Regions from separate parts of the Comamonas faecalis genome, predicted to be linked through region 1. Evidence: predicted binding sites of a transcription regulator. Region 1 holds the regulator's gene; each other region holds the start of a gene.

Region 1 (3,159 bases):
GACGGCCGCCAAGCTGGCCGCGCTGTGCGCCCAGGCGCACGGGCCGGCCAGCGTGGGGCTGATCACGCTGGACACCTACCGCATGGGCGCGCACGAGCAGCTGCGCTCCTACGGCCGCATGTTGGGCGTGGTCGCCCACCTGGCGCACGACCAGGCCGCGCTGCAGGATCTGCTGGGCCTGCTGTCGTCCAAGAAGATGGTGCTGATCGACACCACCGGCGTCGCCCCGCGCGACCCGCGCAAGCGCGAGCTGCTCGATCTGCTGGCGCTGCCCGGCATCGAGCGCCTGCAGGTGCTCAACGCCAGCAGCCATGGCGACACCTTCGACGAGGTGCTCACCGGCTTCAAGAGCGCGGGCGTGCAGCAGGCCATCCTCTCCAAGGTGGACGAGGCCGTGAAGCTGGGGCCGGCCATCGACGCGCTGATCCGCCACCAGGCGCTGCTGCGCGGCGTGACCTGCGGCCAGCGCGTGCCCGAGGACTGGGAAGCGGCCAACGCACCGGCGCTGGTCGCGCAGTCGATGCGCGCCAACGCGCGCTCGGCCTTCGACCCCAAGGCGCTGGAGCTGAACTTCTTCTTCTCGCAGGCGCCCGAGGCGTTGCAGCCCACGGAGATGGACCATGTGGCTTGAGCGCGCCGGCACCACCCACCAGGGCGCAGGGCTGCAGCGCCTGAATGCGCAGACCGGCGCGGGCCCGCGCCTGCTGCCCGTGCTGGCCACGCCCGACTCGCACCTGGAACTGGAGACACTGTGGCAGCTGTGCGCCCAGCTGCAGCAGCTGGGCTACGCAGTCATGGTGCTCGACGCCAGCGCGCGCGAGGGCGCGCACGCGCCCGGCCTGGCCCAGGTGCTGCAGACGCACAGCCTGCCGCTGCAGGCCACGCTGGACGCCAGCGCCGCAGATGCCGCGCTGCTGCCGGTGCTGCCCGCGGCGCTGGGCCTGCGCCGCCTGGCGCAGCAGGGCGGCGGCGCTGCGGCGCTGCGGCGGCTGGTCACCCCGTTTCGCGCCTATGGCGCACTGCTGCTGTATGCGCCGCCGGCGCTGGCCGCGCCGCTGCTGCAAGGCAGCGCCTGCACGCCGCTGGCGCTGACCGGCGCGGGCGCCCAGGGCATGGTGGCCTGCTATCTGCAGCTCAAGCACATGGCGCTGCACGCCGGCCTGCGCTGCACCGTCGCGGCCATGACCGGCGCCGAAGACGCCCGCAGGACGGCGCAGACCCGCGAGGCGCTGCAGGCGCTCGCGCGCAGCGCAAGCCAGATGCTGGGCCTGGCGCCGCACACCACGCAGATCCGCGCCGACCAGCCGCGCGAGCTGCGTCGCCTGGCGCTGCAGCTGCTGGAAGGCGGCTGCGCGAACACCACCACCGCTCACCACAACGACTACGATCACCCCTGCATCGACCACAGCCATTGAATCCAGGTTGACCCATGTATACCGCCAAAGGACAGCTTGACCGCAACGCGCTGCTGCAACAGCACGCGCCGCTGGTGCGCCGCATCGCCCACCACATGATCGCCAAGCTGCCTCCCAACGTCGAGGTCGACGACCTGATCCAGGTCGGCATGATCGGGCTGAACGAGGCGCTGTCGCGCTTCGAGGCCTCGCAGGGCGTGCAGTTCGAGACCTTTGCCAGTCAGCGCATCCGCGGCGCCATGCTCGACGAATTGCGCGGCGGCGACTGGATGAGCCGCAGCTCGCGCAAGAGCCAGAAGGACATCGAGCAGGCGCTGCGCCGCGTCGAGCAAAAGCTCGGGCGCAGCCCGCTGGAGTCGGAGATCGCCGCCGAGATGGACATGAGCCTGCAGGATTACCAGTCGCTGCTGGGCAAGGTGCGCGGCACGCAGCTGGTCTACCTGGAGGACATACGCCCGGGCGAGGACGACGAGGGCAGCTTTCTCGACCGTCACATGGCCGACGAAGACGCCGACCCGGTGGCGCTGTTGCGCGACCAGCGCATCCGCAGCTCGCTGGTCCAAGCCATCGAGTCGCTGCCCGAGCGCGAGCAGTACATCATGGGCATGTACTACGAGCAGGACATGAACCTCAAGGAAATCGCCGCCGTGCTCGGCGTGACCGAATCACGCGTGTGCCAGCTGCACAGCCAGGCCATCGCGCGGCTGCGCACCAAGATGCGCGCGCATTGAGCGTCGCGGCCAAGCCTTTTCCGGCTCATCCATTGGAAAAATGGGGCGATGCAGCGCGCCTCAGTGTGTCTGCGCCTTACTCCCTCCCCCTCTGGGGGAGGGCTGGGGTGGGGGCCGGCGACGCAGACCGAGGCACGCCGTTGCTGCCGCTCCAGCAGCCCCCATCCCTGCCCTCCCCCAGAGGAGGAAGGAGTCCAAGACATGCCGCTGACGTGTCTGCACCTCACTCCCTCCCCCTCTGGGGGAGGGCTGGGGTGGGGGCCGGCGACGCTGGCCGAGACACACCGTTGCTGCCGCTCCAGCAGCCCCCATCCCTGCCCTCCCCCAAAGGGGGAAGGAGTCCGAGGCACGCCGCTGATCAGGCGTTTTTCGCCGTAACAGCGGCAACGCTTCCAGCGTCTGCGCCTTACTCCCTCCCCCTCTGGGGGAGGGCTGGGGTGGGGGCCGGCGACGCTGGCCGAGGCACGCCGTTGCTGCCGCTCCAGCAGCCATCATCCCTGCCTTTCCCCCAAAGGGGGAAGGTGTCCGAGACATGTCGCTGATCAGGTGTTTACCCGACTCGTGGCTCCACCTTGATGGGCACGTACAGCGACCCGCCCTGGCGGTTGAACTCGTCGGCCTTGCGCGCCATGCCGTCGGCCAGTGCCGCGCTGCCGCTCATGCCCTTGGCGGCGGCGTATTCGCGCACCTCCTGCGTGATCTTCATCGAGCAGAACTTCGGCCCGCACATGGAGCAGAAATGCGCCACCTTGGCCGCGTCCTTCGGGAGCGTCTCGTCGTGGTACTCCTGCGCGGTCTCGGGGTCCAGGCCCAGGTTGAACTGGTCCTGCCAGCGAAAGTCGAAGCGCGCCTGGCTCAGCGCGTCGTCACGCGCCCGCGCGCCCGGGTGGCCCTTGGCGACGTCGGCCGCATGCGCGGCGATCTTGTACGCGATGATTCCCTGCTTGACGTCGTCGCGGTCGGGCAGGCCCAGGTGCTCCTTGGGCGTCACGTAGCACAGCATGGCCGTGCCC
Region 2 (3,159 bases), 140 kb from region 1:
CTCCAGCGGGTCGCTGGCGGCCAGGCCCACGACGCGCGCCAGCTTGTCGTCGGGCATGCCGCCGGCCACCAGCTCGCGGCGCGAGGCGTTGGCCCGGTCGGCCGACAGCTCCCAGTTGCCGTAGCCCCGGTCGCCGTTGCCGTAGGGCGTGGCGTCGGTATGGCCGGCCAGGCTCAGGTGGTTTTCCACGCCGCCCAGCGCCGCACCAATCGATTGCAGGATCTCGCGCATATAGGGTTTGACCAGCGCGCTGCCGCTGTCGAACATCGGGCGGTTCTGCTCGTCGACGATCTGGATCTGCAGCCCGTCGGGCGTCACGTCGATGCGGATTTGCGAGCGGTACTCATTGAGCCGCACGTTCTCGGTGATCATCGCGTCGATCTTGGCCTGCAGCGCGCGGATGCGCTGCGCATCCAGCCGCGCCTGCTGCGCGCGCCGATCCAGGTCCAGGCGCTTTTGCGTGTCGTCGGGCGAGTCGGAGCGGCGCACCTGGCCGTGCACCTTGGCCAGGTCGGTGCCGCCGCCGGGAATGATGCTGGAGCTGTTGCCCGCACCGTCGCCGCCTTGCATCGCCACCTTCAGCGGCGAGGCAAAGTAGGCGGCAATGCCTTGCAGGTCGCCCTTGGCCGTCGAGCCCAGCAGCCACATCAGCAGGAAGAACGCCATCATCGCGGTCACGAAGTCGGCGTAGGCGATCTTCCAGGCGCCGCCGTGCGGCTTGTGGCGCTGCTTCTTGCCGCGCTTGATGATGATGGGCTGGAGCTTTTTCTCGGCCATGGCGCACGCCTACACGTTCACTTCTTGCCCTTGACGTGGTTTTCCAGCTCGGCAAAGTCCGGCCGGTCGCCCGAGAACAGCACCTTGCGGCCAAACTCGATGGCCGTCGCCGGGTTATAGCCCTGCATGCTGGCCAGCAGCGTGCTCTTGATGCATTCGTACTGCTTGGCCGCGTCGTCGGCCTTCTGCTCCAGCAGGCCGGCCAGCGGCTCGGCCACGCCATAGGCCAGGAAGATGCCCAGAAAAGTGCCCACCAGCGCCGACGCAATCATGCCGCCCAGCACCGCCGGCGGCTGGCCCACCGAGCCCATGGTGTTGACCACCCCCAGCACGGCGGCCACGATGCCGAACGCCGGCAGCGCCCCGGCCAGCCGCGTGAGCGCCGCCACTGGCGCATGCGCCTCCTGGTGGTGGGTCTCGATCTCGCTGTCCATCAGCGCCTCGATCTCGTGCGCGTTCAGGTTGCCCGAAACCATCATGCGCAGGTAGTCGGTGGTGAACTCCAGCACGTGGTGGTCGCTGCCGACGGTTGGGAATTTCTTGAACAGCTCGGAGTTGTGCGGCTCCTCCACATCCGCCTCGATCGCCATCAACCCCTCCTTGCGCGCCTTCTGCAGGATCTCGTACAGCATGGACAGCAGCTCCATGTAGCGCGCCTTGTCGTACTTGCTGCCCTTGAGCGCCGAGGGCAGCGCCGACATCGTGGCCTTGAGCACCTTGGGCTGGTTGTTGACCAGGAAGGCGCCAGCGGCCGCGCCGCCGATCGTGATGATCTCGAATGGCAGCGCCTCCAGCAGCACGTTGATGTTGCCGCCGTGAGCGACGAACACGCCGAAGACGCAGCCGAAGGTGACGATGAAGCCGAGGATGACGAACATGAATGCAGGGGTGCGTGGGGCCGGCGAAAGTGAAGACGTGAGAGAAGCTTATCAAAGGTATCGGAATGTATTGACCACACTTGAGCCGTGATTGCCGGCCATTTGCCGGGTTTGGGCATGACCTGATGGGCTACCAGACGGGCTGAAGCAAGGCTATTCCTGCCATTCAAAACGCTGCCCGCCGCTCTTGCCCAGCATCGTCACGCGGTCGCTGCTGGCCTTGCAAACCCATTCCTGGCGTGAGCGTTCCAGTGCCTGTGCATCGGCAAAAAGAGCATCTGGTGTGAGCGCGACGGCGAGCGCGCAGCGGGGTGCGCGTACCGACTCATACCGAATCCACTCGATACCCGCTTGCTCGGCAGCAGCGGCCAGCGCATGGGTGGCGCCGTAGTCGCTTGGGTGCTTCCACAGGTGGGAAAACGCAACCCACGGCGGTGCCATCAGGTCGATGGCGTGGCCGCGCACAGAGGCCTGGTAGAACGTGTGCTCGGTGATCAGTGCGTCGCCGGTGGTCAGCCCGGCGCTGTCCAGAACAAAGCGCATGCGCCAGTACGCCACTTCCGAGCAGGCCCCCTGCAGCGTCGATGCGCCATACCACAGGCCGCCATGCCCGGCGGGGCGAAAACGCGAGCTGTGCTGCGGAAAGTAGCGGAACGGGCTGAGCAGCAAATAATGCTTGGCCGTGGCGCTGTGCACGGCGGGTGGCTTGCTGGCTTCCAGCAATTGCTCAAGCAGTTCCTGCTCCTGCGCCGTGTCCACGAGTTTCATCGACGCTGCAATGTGCTGTGTCTCCACGCCACGCCAGGCGCCTTCCATGCACAGGCGGCTGGCGTGTGTGCTCAGCCAGGCACTGTCCCACCAAAGAGGCTGCGTCATGCGGCGGCGCGCATCCCGTCAAGATAGGCAAGCGTGCGCACCAGGCCGTCAGCCTTGCGAATGAGCTCGCGCGGCACGCCCAGCAAGGCCTTGTTGTAGCTGCCCATCCAGCGCTGGCACTGCGCCGGGTCACCGCCGACCAGTGGGTCGAGCGAGCGAAACACCCGCACCAGCATCAGCGCCAGCTCGCCTTCTTTGGTTTGCGGATCGATGGGCCTGGCGCTGGTCTTGAGCCGTGAGACCGTCGCTTCGCTCACCCCCAGTGCTGCACCCAGATCGGCGGGGGACAGGCCCAGGCGCTCGGCCGCGCTGAGCGTCGCTTTGGTCAGCACGGCCGATGCCTGCGGATGCATGCGTGGATGGGCCGACATGGCGAGTCCTTCAGATTTGCTATCGAGGAACTCAATGGTACACAAACAGTCGCGAAAGCGTTTCTATTGAAATATTTTATTGTTTTTGTTTCGAAAGAAAATCATCGAAAGAAATACTCGGAACCCAGACGTTTGATGTCGTCTTGTGTGAGTGACGCTTTGCTGGCCACGGCCCACAAGTCGTAGCACTCTGGACGGGCCAGGGTGCCGACGCCGTTGAACCCGGCTCCGAGCAGGGTGGCGCGCAACACATCCTC
Region 3 (3,159 bases), on a different contig from region 1:
GCGCTGCTCACGTTCGCCACCTGGATGGTGTTCGGCCCGACGCCGGCGCTCACCTTTGCGCTGGTCAATGCGGTGGCCGTGCTCATCATCGCCTGCCCCTGCGCGATGGGGCTGGCTACGCCGACCTCGATCATGGTCGGCACCGGCCGCGGCGCCGAGCTGGGCGTGCTGTTTCGCAAGGGCGAGGCGCTGCAGCGGCTCAAGGATGCGAAGGTCGTCGCCGTCGACAAGACCGGCACGCTGACCGAGGGCCACCCCGCGTTGACCGACCTGGAGGTGGCCGAGGGCTTTGACCGCAACCAGGTGCTGGCGCTGGTGGCGGCGGTGGAGTCGCGCTCGGAGCACCCGATTGCGCGCGCCATTGCCACGGCGGCCACCGAGCGCGGCATTGCGCTGGCGCCGCTGGACGACTTCGAATCCGTCACCGGCATGGGTGTGCGCGCCAGCGTGCAGGGCGTGCGCGTGGAGGTAGGCGCCGACCGCTTCATGCGCGCGCTGGGGCTGGATGCCAGCACATTCGCGGCGACCGCGCAGCGCCTGGGAGAGCAGGGCAAGTCACCCCTGTATGCCGCCATCGACGGGCGGCTGGCGGCCGTCATCGCCGTGGCCGACCCGGTCAAGGAGAGCACGCCGGCGGCCATCGCCGCGCTGCACCAGCTTGGGCTGAAGGTGGCCATGGTCACGGGGGACAACGCGCACACCGCGCAGGCGATTGCCCGGCAACTGGGCATCGACGAGGTGGTGGCCGAGGTGCTGCCCGCCGGCAAGGTCGACGCGGTGCGCCGGCTGCGCGCGGAGCATGGAGCGATCGCCTTCGTCGGCGACGGCATCAACGACGCGCCGGCGCTGGCCGAGGCCGACGTCGGCCTGGCGATCGGCACCGGCACCGACGTGGCCGTCGAGTCGGCCGACGTGGTGCTGGTGGGCGGCAGCCTGGCGGGCGTGCCCAACGCGATCGCGCTGTCCAGGGCGACGATTGCCAACATCCACCAGAACCTGTTCTGGGCCTTTGGCTACAACACCGCGCTGATCCCGCTGGCCGCCGGCGTGCTGTACCCGGCCTATGGCCTGCTGCTGTCGCCCATCTTTGGCGCCGGCGCCATGGCCTTGTCCAGCGTCTTCGTGCTCAGCAACGCGCTGCGGCTGCGCCGCTTTGCGCCAGTGCTGGCGGGCGGGTAAGCCGCTTCAGGCGCCGGAGGCAGCCCCGGCGCTGTCCTGGCTTTGCGGCTGCAGCGCGGCCAGGCGGCTGTTCAAAAAGTCGTCGTAGCCTTTTTGCACCAGCTCGAAGGTTTTCTGAATGTCGGCGGAGATGGCGCTGCCCTCGCCCGTCACGCCCAGGCCGGCGAGGATGTCGGCCGCCTCGGCAAAGCCTTTTTCAAAGCCGCCGCGGATCAGGTCGACGAAGTTGCGCAGCACGGCCTCGGGGTCTTCGCCCTGGTGCTGGCGCGCGTAGGCGTCGAAAAACGCCGTCGACTGCGCCAGGATGCGCCCGGCCGTGCCCTCGGCGCTGTTGTCCTGGCCCATCGCCGCCTGCAAGGCGTTGGCGCCCAGCTCGGGCGCCAACCGCTCGTTGATCTGCTCAATGGCGCTTTTGTAGAGCAGCGCCAGCGAGTCGTTGCCCGCGCCGATCGACACCTGGAGCGAGGCCTGCAGGATTTGCCCGTTCAGTTCGGCGCGCTGGCCCTGGGCGCTGGCGGCGGCGGTTTTGCGCGCTTCGTCGAGCGCGGCAGCACCGGCCGGGCCGGAGGTCGGGGTGCTGGATGGGGCAGTGGAGGCAAGCGGCGCAACCATGGCGAACTCCTGTCGAAAGCGGGAAATACCGGGGAAATACCGCTGTTATCGGTCTTTAGAAAGCAAAGTTGAGACCGATGCGGCTTTTGTGCGCCCGCCGGCCTGTTTTATTCCTGCTCGGCCAGCAAGTCCTGCAGTGCCTTGACCTGCTGGCGCAGCCGCTCGTTCTCGGCTTCCAGCTCGGTCACGCGCTGCTGCAGCGTGGCGGCGTCGGGTGCCGAGGTGTCGTCGGCGGACTCGTGGGCCGCCTCGGCCTTGGGTTTTTTCTTCGCGTCGCGCACGCGCTTGGCGGCCTGTTTGAGCTCTTGCGCGCCGGCGCTGGCTGCGGCCTGCTGCTCGGCCAGCGGCAGCTGGGCGACGACGGCGGCGGCGTTGAGCGACAGTTCGCCGGACTTGACCGCGGTGACGACCTCGGGCGCGGCGCTCTGGTGAATGGTCTCGATCATCTTGACCTGCGCCGGCGTCAGGCGCGCCGCGCGCGCCAGCGCCTCGCGCGTATCGAGCGCCTGCTCGGGCACCTTGGGCATGCTGGCCAGCGCCTGGGCGACGGCCGGCTCTACTTCGCCCTCCCAGGGCGCCTCCTGCGGCGCCTCGGCGCGCGCGGCGTTCACCGCGGCGGCCGCGGCCGCGCGGCGGCTGGCGATGATCTCGCGCTTGCGCAGCGCCAGCACGCCGCGCTGGAACTCCGACACGCTGCGCCGGCCCAGGTGCTGGTCGATCATCCACAGGTGCACGTCCTCCATGTTCTGGAAGCGCTCGTTCTGCACCGTCCTGAACGGCAGGCCGTGCTTGGTGCACAGGCGATAGCGGTTGTGGCCATCGACCAGCACCTTGCCCCACAGCACCAGCGCGTCGCGGCAGCCCTCGGCCAGCAGGCTGCGCTCCAGCGCCTCGTCCTCGTCGGGGGTCAGCGGGTCGATATAGGCTTCGAGTTCGGGCAGGACGGTGATGTGGGGGGTGTCAGTGGTCATGGGGTCACGAAAAAAGCACAAGGCCCCGGAATAGGCCTTGTTCAAAAAACAGAGCTGCCAGCGCAGTGCTGGCAAGCGTTGGGGAGGTCTTTGGCTTGATTAGGCACGTCGTTCAGAGTGCTGCCTTCACTCCCTCCCCCTTCGGGGGAGGGTGGGGGCCAGCGACGCTCGCGCCTTGGTGCTGGCGTTGCCGGCCCCCATCCCAGCCTTCCCCCAGAGGGGGAAGGAGTCTGAGACATGTCACTCATCAGGGTATTGGGTCTACAACAGCCGCGCGATCAACGCGCCCTCGGCCGGCGCGGCCAGCGGGATGCGTACGCGCACCGGGCTGCCGCTGGCCACCTGCACTGGCTCGCCGTCCAGGTTCAGCATCTGCTCCAGCACGATCTCGCGGTTG
Region 4 (3,159 bases), 150 kb from region 1:
GCCAGTGTGTCGCCGGCGTCGATGGCGATGTTGAGGGCCGAGCCATTGCCGGTAAAGCCGCTTTGGTCGGCGCTCCAGCGGCCGGTCTCGATCGTCAGCGTGCCGCCCGTGCCGATGGCCGCGCCGCTGGCCAGAGCGCCCGAGGGCACGGACTGCGCCTGCGCCAGTGCGTTGACTTGCACCGAAAATTGCGCCGCCTGCGCCGCACTGGTGGCCGAGCCTTTGAGTGCCGCTGCGTCGGTGCTGGCAAATTGCTTGCCGCGCCAGGTGTCGACGTTGGTCAGGCCCTTGGCCGCGTCGTACAGCGCCGACATGGCCGATTTGATCTGGCCGTAGGAGGAGATCTTGGTCTCGATGCCGCTGGCCTTGGTCTGCAGCAGCTGCAGCGGGCGCTGCTCGAGCTTCATCATCTGGCTGACGATGGAGTTCACATCCAGGCCGCTGCCAACGCCGGGGGAAGAAATGGTTGCCATGGACAGCTCCTGAAAAATGACGGTGAAATGTTGCGGCAAAAGCCGAGGGTTCAATCCTCGGCTTTTGTCATGGCGTGGGCGCTGGCGCGATCAGCGCAGCAGGCTCAGCACGCCCTGGGGCAGCTGGTTGGCCTGGGCAATCATGGCCGTGCCGGCTTGCTGCAGAATTTGCGCGCGGCTCAGGTTGGCGGTCTCGGCGGCAAAGTCGGCATCCATGATGCGCCCGCGGGCGGCAGACTGGTTCTCCACCGCCGTGCGCAGGTAGGAGACGGTGTTCTCAAAGCGGTTTTGCACGGCGCCCAGGTTGGCGCGGGTGTCGTTGACCACGGTCAGTGCTTTGTCCAGTGCGCCAATGATGGCGACGTTGCCGGACGCCGCCGTCGTGTTCAGGCTTGCGCTGGCGCCACCGCTGGCAACAGCCGTCAAGTCGGCAGTATTCACACTCACGCTCGAAGCGGCCACCGTGATTTGGTTTTCGGTGCCCGTATTGGCGCCTATCTGGAAGGTAAAGCCTGCCGTTGTTTTCAGAATCGACTCGCCATTGAACTGGGTGGCGTCGATCATGCGTGTGACTTCCTTGCCCAGCTCCTGGAATTCCTTGTTGAGCTTGGAGATGTCGCTGCTCTGGTTGGTGGAGTTGGACGCTTGCACCGCCAGCTCGCGCATGCGCTGCAGCATGTCGTTGATGCCCGACAGGCCGCCTTCGGCGATCTGCGCCATCGAGATGCCGTCGCCGGCGTTGCGGATGGCGACGTTCATGCCGCGCACCTGGGTGTTCATGCGGTCGGCAATGGCCAGGCCGGCGGCGTCGTCCTTGGCGCTGTTGACGCGCAGACCCGAGGACAGGCGCTGCATGGTGGTCGACAGGCTGCCGGAAGTCAGTGCGGTGTTGCGCTGGGCGTTGAGCGAAGCGGTATTGGTATTGATGGTCATGGCCATGGTGAAACTCCTTTGGGAGAAAAAGAGAGGGACTCCAAGCCAGTGACCTCTCATTGCCTCTGGCGGCAGGTCTGTGATCAGACCCGTTGAGCTTGTTATCGAACGCTGCGCAAAAAACTTGAGGGCGCGTGGTATCGGCAATGTCAACCGAGTGTCACCGGACAGCGGGCGAGGCGTTGCGTGGACTTGAACGGGGTTTGCCCGGCTTATTGCGTCATCGGCCCGGGCTGCGTCGCTTGCCCTGTTTTGTTGCGCATGAATGGCGCGCGGTTCATGCGGGCAGGGCCGAACCGTGGAAAAAAGCCAATAAATGCAGTAATGGGTGCAGTCACGGATGCAGTGACGAATGCAATGAAACAAGCCGAGGGACTCAATCCTCGGCTTGTGTCATGGGGCGGGCGTCAGCGTGCTCAGCGCAGCAGGCTCAGCACGCCCTGGGGCAGCTGGTTGGCCTGGGCAATCATGGCCGTGCCGGCCTGCTGCAGAATTTGCGCGCGGCTCAGGTTGGCGGTTTCGGCGGCAAAGTCGGCGTCCATGATGCGCCCGCGTGCGGCGGACTGGTTCTCTACCGCGGTGCGCAGGTAGGAGACGGTGTTCTCGAAGCGGTTTTGCACAGCGCCCAGGTTGGCGCGGGTGTCGTTGACCACGGTCAGCGCTTTGTCCAGCGCATCGATTTGCGCCGTGTTGCTGGCTGCGGCGGCGGTCGACAGCGCTGAGTTGGCGCCAGTGGTGACGAGTGCCAAATTACCTGTAGCGACGTTGACGGTTGCCGAATCGACCTTGATTTGGTTCTCTGTACCCGTATTGGCACCGATCTGAAAGGTAAAGCCAGCCGTTGTTTTCAGAATTGACTCGCCGTTGAACTGGGTGGCGTCGATCATGCGCGTGACTTCCTTGCCCAACTCCTGGTACTCCTTGTCGAGCTTGGAGATGTCGCTGCTCTGGTTGGTGGAGTTGGACGCTTGCACCGCCAGCTCGCGCATGCGCTGCAGCATGTCGTTGATGCCCGACAGGCCGCCTTCGGCGATCTGCGCCATCGAGATGCCGTCGCCGGCGTTGCGGATGGCGACGTTCATGCCGCGCACCTGGGTGTTCATGCGGTCGGCAATGGCCAGGCCGGCGGCGTCGTCCTTGGCGCTGTTGACGCGCAGACCCGAGGACAGGCGCTGCATGGTGGTCGACAGGCTGCCGGAAGTCAGTGCGGTGTTGCGCTGGGCGTTGAGCGAAGCGGTATTGGTGTTGATGGTCATGGCCATGGTGAAACTCCTTTGGGAGAAAAAGAGAGGGACTCCAAGCCAGTGACCTCTCATTGCCTCTGGCGGCAGGTCTGTGATCAGACCCGTTGAGCTTGTTATCGAACGCTGCGCAAAAAACTTGAGGGCGCGTGGTATCGGCAATGTCAACCGAGTGTCATCGTGCAGGCAGAGAGGGTTGCGGCGACTTGCGGGTGATTTGCCGCACTTATCGCGCCACTGGTGCATGCGTGGTGGTGCCATCATGAAAGACATGCTTTATTCATCTGTGGCTGCCGCAGGCGTTCTGTTTTTATCGAATCACCAGGCCTTTATTTGTCTGGCTGCTGGCCGATAACAGCGGGGAGAGACACGATGAAAGGATTGCATATGTACACCCCCCCAAGCGCTCGGGCGTCGGCGGCTGCTTATCGGCAGGTGGGCGTCGACTCGCAGGTGCTCAGCGCATCGCCCCACGGTTTGATTGGCCTGCTGTTCAATGAGCTGCTCGTCTG

The links. The regulator FliA, encoded in region 1, starts transcription of late flagellar genes. The targets are predictions, from matches to a motif close to CTAAAGTTTNNNNNNNNNNNGCCGNTA.
Region 2: motA (flagellar motor stator protein MotA) is a predicted target of FliA. The motif match lies at 1,714-1,740, and genes of this name have one in related genera.
Region 3: ABD767_RS13265 (DUF5610 domain-containing protein) is a predicted target of FliA. The motif match lies at 1,838-1,864, and genes of this name have one in related genera.
Region 4: ABD767_RS01265 (flagellin N-terminal helical domain-containing protein) is a predicted target of FliA. The motif match lies at 1,509-1,535, and genes of this name have one in related genera.

The regions. Positions count from the first base shown of each region.
Region 1 is NZ_BAABBP010000002.1:177,282-180,440, forward strand. Features, by position in the region: gene flhF (flagellar biosynthesis GTPase FlhF) at 1-631, shown strand, start outside; gene ABD767_RS01995 (hypothetical protein) at 621-1,415, shown strand; gene ABD767_RS02000 (RNA polymerase sigma factor FliA) at 1,430-2,146, shown strand; gene thiC (phosphomethylpyrimidine synthase ThiC) at 2,697-3,159, opposite strand, start outside.
Region 2 is NZ_BAABBP010000002.1:33,270-36,428, reverse strand. Features, by position in the region: gene motB (flagellar motor protein MotB) at 1-777, opposite strand, end outside; gene motA (flagellar motor stator protein MotA) at 795-1,655, opposite strand; gene ABD767_RS01300 (RES family NAD+ phosphorylase) at 1,809-2,531, opposite strand; gene ABD767_RS01295 (antitoxin Xre-like helix-turn-helix domain-containing protein) at 2,528-2,902, opposite strand; gene ABD767_RS01290 (methyltransferase domain-containing protein) at 3,004-3,159, opposite strand, start outside.
Region 3 is NZ_BAABBP010000026.1:39,280-42,438, forward strand. Features, by position in the region: gene ABD767_RS13260 (heavy metal translocating P-type ATPase) at 1-1,179, shown strand, start outside; gene ABD767_RS13265 (DUF5610 domain-containing protein) at 1,186-1,791, opposite strand; gene ABD767_RS13270 (ParB N-terminal domain-containing protein) at 1,899-2,762, opposite strand; gene trhP (prephenate-dependent tRNA uridine(34) hydroxylase TrhP) at 3,024-3,159, opposite strand, start outside.
Region 4 is NZ_BAABBP010000002.1:22,941-26,099, reverse strand. Features, by position in the region: gene fliD (flagellar filament capping protein FliD) at 1-473, opposite strand, end outside; gene ABD767_RS01265 (flagellin N-terminal helical domain-containing protein) at 564-1,412, opposite strand; gene ABD767_RS01260 (flagellin N-terminal helical domain-containing protein) at 1,823-2,668, opposite strand; gene fliS (flagellar export chaperone FliS) at 3,035-3,159, shown strand, end outside.